Regions from separate parts of the Streptomyces sp. NPDC018833 genome, predicted to be linked through region 3. Evidence: riboswitches for the same ligand, from Rfam matches in the RefSeq annotation. Region 3 holds a riboswitch; each other region holds the start of a gene.

Region 1 (2,254 bases), on a different contig from region 3:
TGCCCGTACAGCTTTGTGTAGCCGAACAGCGACGCGCCCGTGCCGCGGTCGCGCACCTGGGTCGTCTCGCACTGCGAGTGGAGTCCTTGGGCGCACATGAAGCACTCGCCGCACGAGACGTTGAACGGGACGACGACGCGGTCACCGGCCGAGAGGCTTCGCACCTCGGGGCCGGTCTCCTCGATGATGCCCATGGGCTCGTGGCCGAGGATGTCGCCCGGGTCGAGGTAGGGGCCGAGGATTTCGTACAGGTGCAGATCCGAACCGCAGATGCCGGTCGAGGTCACCCGGACGATGACATCCGTCGGCTCCTTGATGCGGGGATCGGGGACCGTCTCGATCCGGACGTCCCTCCGGCCCTGCCATGTCAGCGCGCGCATCGTGTCCTCCCACGTGATGTCGGTGGGCGGCCGGCGGCCGCCGTACGGGCGCAGCCGCGCACCCGAACACCACGAGCGAGTACCCGAATCGGGCGAGGTCATTACATACGGAATAAATCGGACTATTCCCGAACGGTGAAGTGTCGGAATTTTCCGTACGGGCACCTCCCTTTTTATTGCCCTAATGTCCGTTTAGAGGTGACTAGGGTGGCTCTTTGCTTTTTGTTCTCGCTTCCGTGATGTCGGTCACGCGACGCGGCCGCGGGGTCGGCGGCTGACTGCGCAGCTTCCTTGTGGGGAACGCGAGTTGAGTTCTCGACAGGAAATCAGGAAGGTCATTTACGTACTGTTTTTCCGCCTTGGCATTGCGGTTGTGAATTCATGGCTTGTTCCTTCCGGTCGCTCTCCCTTACGGTCACCGCAATCCGGATGGACCGCCGAGTCCTGCCGCCATCCGGAATCCGACCACACGCACTCGTTCGGCAGGAGCGGGGGACCCAGGTAAGCCGCCGATCCGGAATCCGGAACGGCTCGGGGTGAAGTCGCACCGACCATGCGACCGGGCATCTCCAGCCCGAACCCGACAGCTCACCTCGCAGGCGACGGAGAGGAATGCGTCATGCCTGCAAAGGGTAAGCACCGCCGTCACAAGTCCAGCCGGCTCACCCGCGGCCTCGTCGCCGCGGGCATGGGCGGTGCAGCGTTCGCCCTGCCGGTGATCGGCGCGACCACCGCCGGTGCCGCGCAACCGGCCCAGTCCGCGACCGCGAAGGCCGTCGTCACGGCATCCGCCGCGGCGAAGAAGGCCCCCACGACGTACACGGTCGTCGCGGGTGACTCGCTGGCGAAGATCGCCCAGGAGCACTCCCTCAGTGGCGGCTGGAAGAAGCTCTACAACGACAACCGCCGGAACATAGGCGCTGACCCGTCGCTGATCCGCCCCGGTCTGAAGCTCAGCATCGGCGCCAAGGCCAAGCCCTTGGACCGCGCCACCGACACCGCCCGCGCCGACCGCACCGCGGCCCGCACCGCCCCGGTGGCGAAGAAGGCCCCGGCCGCGAAGCCCGCCAAGGCCAAGACGTATTCCGACGATCTCGACGGCTGGATCAAGGAATCGCTCGACATCATGGCCAAGCACGGAATTCCCGGCACCTACGAGGGAATCCACCGGAACATCATGCGTGAGTCCTCCGGAAATCCGCTGGCGATCAACAACTGGGACATCAACGCGGTGAACGGTACGCCTTCCAAGGGTCTTCTCCAGGTGATCGACCCCACGTTCCGGGCCTACCACGTGCCCGGCACGTCGATGGACAGCTATGACCCGGTCGCGAACATCACCGCCGCGTGCAACTACGCCGCCGCCAGGTACGGCTCCATCGACAACGTGAACGGTCCGTACTGACCGTAGCCCCGTATTCGCGGCTTCGATTGCAGATGGAATCGCGCCGGGCTCCTGTTCTGACATCACGTCAGCGCGGCGTCCGGCGCGGCCGTGTGCCCGCCCGGTGCCGGAAGGCGGAAGGTAGGGGCATGCGACTGCTGCTGATCTCCGACACTCATGTGCCCCGCCGCGCCCGCCGGCTGCCCGACGAGGTGATGGCCCGTGTCCAGGAGGCCGATGTGGTCGTCCACGCCGGCGACTGGGTCGACACCGCGACCCTCGACCTGCTCGAGGCCCGTTCCGCCCGCCTCCTCGCCGTGTACGGCAACAACGACGGCGCCGAACTGCGCGCCCGGCTGCCGGAAGTGGCCCGGGCGGAGCTCAGCGGCCTCCGGTTCGGCGTCGTGCACGAGACCGGCCCGGCCCGCGGACGGGAACAGCGGTGCGCCGACCGCTTTCCCGACCTCGACGTGCTCGTCTTCGGCCACAG
Region 2 (2,254 bases), on a different contig from region 3:
GAAACGGCGGAATGCGATCGTTCGAGCGGCCCGCCCCGCGGACTCGCGATCGGGCAGGGCACGGCGGCACCGCCCCGGGCACGGGACCGACAGGCCACGGCGGCACCGCCCCGCACACGGCACCGCCCCGACACGGGAGCGGGCAGGGGACGGCGGGACGGACCCGGACACAGGACACAGGAGACGCGGGCGGGGCCCACGGACGCGGAAGGCCCCCGGCAGCAGGCAGATTCCAGGGGCCTTCCCAAGAGCCGTCGGTCAGACGCTGACGCCGCGGGCGCGCAGATACGCGACCGGGTTCATGTCGGAGCCGTACTCCGCCGTGGCCCTGGCCTCGAAGTGGAGGTGGGGGCCGGTCGAGTTGCCGGTCGAGCCGGAGAGACCGATCTGCTGACCGGGCATGACCTGCTGGCCGACCGAGACGTTGATCGACGACAGGTGGCCGTACTGGGTGTAGGTGCCGTCGTTCATGCGGAGCACGATGTTGTTGCCGTACGCGCCGCCCCAGCCCGCCTCGACGACGGTGCCGGCACCGACGGCCATGACCGAACTTCCGGACGCGGCACGGAAGTCGACGCCGGAGTGGCTGCCGGAGGACCACAGGGACCCGCCCGCCTGGTAGCCGGTGGTCACGTACGAGCCCGCGACGGGGAGCTGGAAGGAGTTCAGGCGCCGGCGCTCGGCCTCGCGGGCGGCGCGCTCCTTGGCCTCGCGAGCCTCCTTGGCCCGCGCTTCGGCCCTGCGCTTCGCCTCGGCCTCGGCCTTCGCCTTCGCCCGGGCCTTGGCGGCGGCCTCGGCGGCCTCCTGCTTCTGGGCGGCGGCCTGGTCGGCGATCTCGTCGGCGATGGACCCCATGGAGACGATCTGGGTCAGGCCGGTGTCCTCGACCGAGGGCTCGGCTTCGGCGGCGAGTGCCGGAGAGGCGAGGCTTCCGATGACGCCGGTAGTGGCCAGAGTCGCGACTCCGGCGAAACTCGCACTCCTGCGCGTGCGGCGGCTCGGGGCACGGTGCTTCCCGGTGGCACGGGTGAACGCCATGAAAAGGCTGGTCCTTTCCTTCCTTCTCGCCTACCGGGTTAGCTGACGGGTTCGGAGCAGGAAGGTCTCCTACGGGCCCCTCCGCGCGGGCGAAGGCGTCCGATTCACCCCAGGGAATCGACCTCTCGTGCCCGCTGGCGGGCACGGAGGGTGGGTCCCCGGCTCCCCGGGCTCGCGCCTGAAGGGGACTCGGCGATGACTGTCCGATGCCGCGGGTGCGGCGTGATCCAGGCGAACAGCCGGACCGACGCTAGGCAGGTCATCAGCCGATAACCAAACGGACAGCCTGTTTTGTAGCGCATGCCACAGGGCAGACAGGCAGCCTCTCCTGCAAAACGGATAAAGCACGGAACCCCGGCAAAGGACTCGAAGCCGGGGTTCCGCTGGAATCGGCAGCGCTCGTTCTGTACCTGTCCGCCCGACAGGTGGCCTTTGATCAGCCCGTGACGACGGTCACTTCACCGATGCCGAGCGCCCTGACGGGCTCCTCGATCTGCGCCGCGTCGCCGACCAGCACGGTGACCAGACGGTCCACAGGGAACGCGGAGACCGCCGCCGCTGTCGCCTCCACCGTCCCCGCCGCGGCCAGGCGGGCGTACAACTGCGCCTGGTAGTCGTCCGGGAGGTGCTGCTCGACCTGATCGGCGAGCGTGGCCGCGACCGACGCCGCGGTCTCGTACTTCAGCGGGGCCACGCCGACCAGGTTCTGCACGGCCACGTCGCGCTCGGCGTCGGTGAGCCCCTCCGCCGCGAGCGTGCGCAGCACCTTCCACAGGTCGTCGAGCGCGGGACCGGTGTTGGGGGTGTCCACGGAGCCGCTGATGGCCAGCATCGAGGCGCCCGAGCCGTCCGGAGCGGAGAGCAGCACCTGGCCGAAGGCCCGTACGCCGTAGGTGTAGCCCTTCTCCTCGCGCAGGACGCGGTCGAGCCGGGAGGTCAGCGTGCCGCCCAGGCAGTACGTGCCGAGCACCTGGGCGGGCCAGACACTGTCGTGGCGGTCGGGACCGATACGGCCGATGAGCAGCTGCGTCTGCACGGCGCCCGGCCGGTCGACGATGATCACGCGGCTGGTGTCGTCGGCGGTGACGGCAGGCACGGGCCGGGTTTCCGCCTTGTCACCCGTCCAGGCCCCGAGGGTGTCGGCAAGGACGGCGTCCACGTCGATCCCGGACAGGTCGCCGACGATCACGACGGTCGACGTGGCGGGCCGTACATG
Region 3 (2,254 bases):
GCGACATCGCCACCACCTGCATCGGCCAGGCGACTTCCACCGCCGCCGTGCTGCTCGCGGCCGGGGCCCCCGGCAAGCGTATGGCGCTTCCGGGCGCACGGATCGTCGTCCAGCAGCCCGCCGCCGAGGAGCCGTTGCGGGGCCAGCCGTCCGATCTGGAGATCCAAGCGGCCGAGTTGCTCCGCCTGCGGGAGCAGCTCGCGACCATGCTGGTGCGCCACACCGGACAGGACGCCGAGCGCATCGCGGCCGATCTGGAACGGGACAAGATCTTCGACGCCGACGCGGCGAAGGCGTACGGCCTGGTGGATCACGTCGTCCAGAACCGTAAGGCGTCTCCCGTCGCCACAAGGACGAGGTGAGCGCGCGCGATGCTGCCTCCCACGATGCCGCCGCTGCCCGCACTGACGTGCGCGGAGGCCGAGTTCGTCGACAGCTATCTCGAAGTGGTCGATCTGCTGGGGCGGATCAACCCGTCCCGCGCCACGCACACCTACGGCGCGCTGCGTGCCGCGCAGGCACTCGTCGGACGGGCCGCCGCACTCAAGGACGCCCTGACACTGATGCATACGCGCGGCGAGAACGAGGTCTACGCGGACACTCTTGCCGAGGCGCTGCGGATTCTCGACGGTCAGCGCAGGGCGAACCGGGTGACCGTACCGCCCGCTTCGACGAGTTGACGGTCGATCGCGCTGTCAACCGCCAACGGGGTAGCGGCTTTCGTACCCCGTTCGGTGGAGCTTCGGCGTAGTTGTCGTGTGTCGCAGGACTTGCGCCGTTCGACCACCGATTTGGCGGAGTTGACCGTTTCACCGCTGGTACAACCATGATTTCCCGTCAGGCGACTCAAGCCCCAACGCCCCTGTCCACCCGAACAGATCAGTCGTGATCAGGTTCACAAAAGCCGTTTCAACTCGGAAATCGGACATCGGTGGGTCACGATCCTTGGACGACAAGCCCTCGCCACCTGACGGGGCGGTCCGGGCGGACGCTGAGTCCTGCCGCCGTACCGGACGTCTGGTCGACAGAAGTGCATCGGCAGGAGTGGAGGACCCGAGCAGCACGGGGTGACCGGTGATCCCGGTGGTCCCCTTGGGGTGAAGCCGCTTCGGCGGCCGGGCGTCTTCGCGGTCCGAACCCGACAGGTCATCCTTCACAGGCGGCTGACGAAGGGTTGCGCATGACTGCGCAGATGCATGTCCCGTTCCTGCTCACCCGCGCGGGCGCCGTATCGGCACTGACCATCGCCGCCGTCGGCGGCACACTCCTCGCTCCCGGAGCCACCACCGAGGCGCATGCGGTCACCAGCCACGCGAGCAAAGCACTCCAAGTGGCCGCGTCGAAGAAGGGGTCGCCGTACAGATTCGGTGCCGTCGGCCCCCACCGCTTCGACTGCTCCGGGCTGACGGTGTACTCGTACAAGAAGGCCGGCAAGAAGCTGCCGCGTACCGCGCAGCAGCAGTACAACCGCACGCGCCATGTCTCCGCCTCCCAACGGCGACGCGGTGACCTGGTCTTCTTCCATTCCGGCGGCTACGTCTACCACGTAGGCATCTACGCCGGGAGAGGACGGATCTGGCATTCGCCGAAGACCGGCGACGTGGTGCGGCTGGCCAAGATCTGGACGAGCAGCGTCTCGTACGGCCGCGTGCGCTGACCCCCCGGCAGCTCCGGTCCCCGGCGGTCAGCACATCGCGTAAGAGGTCGCCGGCACCGCAGGTGCGGTGGCGGCCGACGCAGGTGGGTCAGTGCGCCGGCGCCTGGACCAGCAGCGTCGCGCCGAGCGCGGTGAGCGCGCCGCCCGTGACGCCTTCCACGGCCCGTGTGGTGCGCGGCCTGCGCAGCCACCGGCCCAGCCGGTCCACCAGGAGTGCCACCGCCGGGAACCAGATCAGCGCCAGCACGACGACGATCGTCGCGAGCAGCAGGGTGCGCGGCAGCACCGCGGCACCGTCCGGCACGAACTGCGGCAGCAGACTCAGGAAGAGGACCGGCGCCTTCGGATTGAGGACATTGGTGAGAAAGCCCTGGCGCAGACTGCGTCGGACGCTGGGGGCGGCCGTGGCGCCGTCGATCGCGAGGGGCCCGTCGAGCGGGCGCAGGGCCGAGCGCACCGCGCGCAGGCCCAGCCACAGCACATAGACCCCGCCCGCGATCTGCAGGGTCCGGTACAGCACGGGCACCGCCACCAGCACCGTGGCGAGTCCCGCCACGGCCAGTGCGGTGTGCACCAGCAGTCCGCCCGCGACGCCGA

What was found. Region 3 has a riboswitch for cyclic di-AMP ahead of ACH5AF_RS23775 (C40 family peptidase). Riboswitches for the same ligand answer to the same signal wherever they lie in the genome.
Region 1: another riboswitch for cyclic di-AMP. It lies ahead of ACH5AF_RS21245 (transglycosylase SLT domain-containing protein); the one in region 3 lies ahead of ACH5AF_RS23775 (C40 family peptidase).
Region 2: another riboswitch for cyclic di-AMP. It lies ahead of ACH5AF_RS29100 (M23 family metallopeptidase); the one in region 3 lies ahead of ACH5AF_RS23775 (C40 family peptidase).

Annotation. Positions count from the first base shown of each region.
Region 1 is NZ_JBIRZM010000010.1:150,312-152,565, reverse strand. Features, by position in the region: gene ACH5AF_RS21250 (zinc-dependent alcohol dehydrogenase) at 1-380, opposite strand, end outside; cyclic di-AMP (ydaO/yuaA leader) riboswitch at 841-995, shown strand; gene ACH5AF_RS21245 (transglycosylase SLT domain-containing protein) at 1,000-1,785, shown strand; gene ACH5AF_RS21240 (metallophosphoesterase family protein) at 1,914-2,254, shown strand, end outside.
Region 2 is NZ_JBIRZM010000018.1:33,420-35,673, forward strand. Features, by position in the region: gene ACH5AF_RS29100 (M23 family metallopeptidase) at 259-1,038, opposite strand; cyclic di-AMP (ydaO/yuaA leader) riboswitch at 1,052-1,243, opposite strand; gene ACH5AF_RS29105 (M16 family metallopeptidase) at 1,475-2,254, opposite strand, start outside.
Region 3 is NZ_JBIRZM010000012.1:167,113-169,366, reverse strand. Features, by position in the region: gene ACH5AF_RS23785 (ATP-dependent Clp protease proteolytic subunit) at 1-362, shown strand, start outside; gene ACH5AF_RS23780 (hypothetical protein) at 372-680, shown strand; cyclic di-AMP (ydaO/yuaA leader) riboswitch at 993-1,177, shown strand; gene ACH5AF_RS23775 (C40 family peptidase) at 1,181-1,657, shown strand; gene ACH5AF_RS23770 (LysE family translocator) at 1,746-2,254, opposite strand, start outside.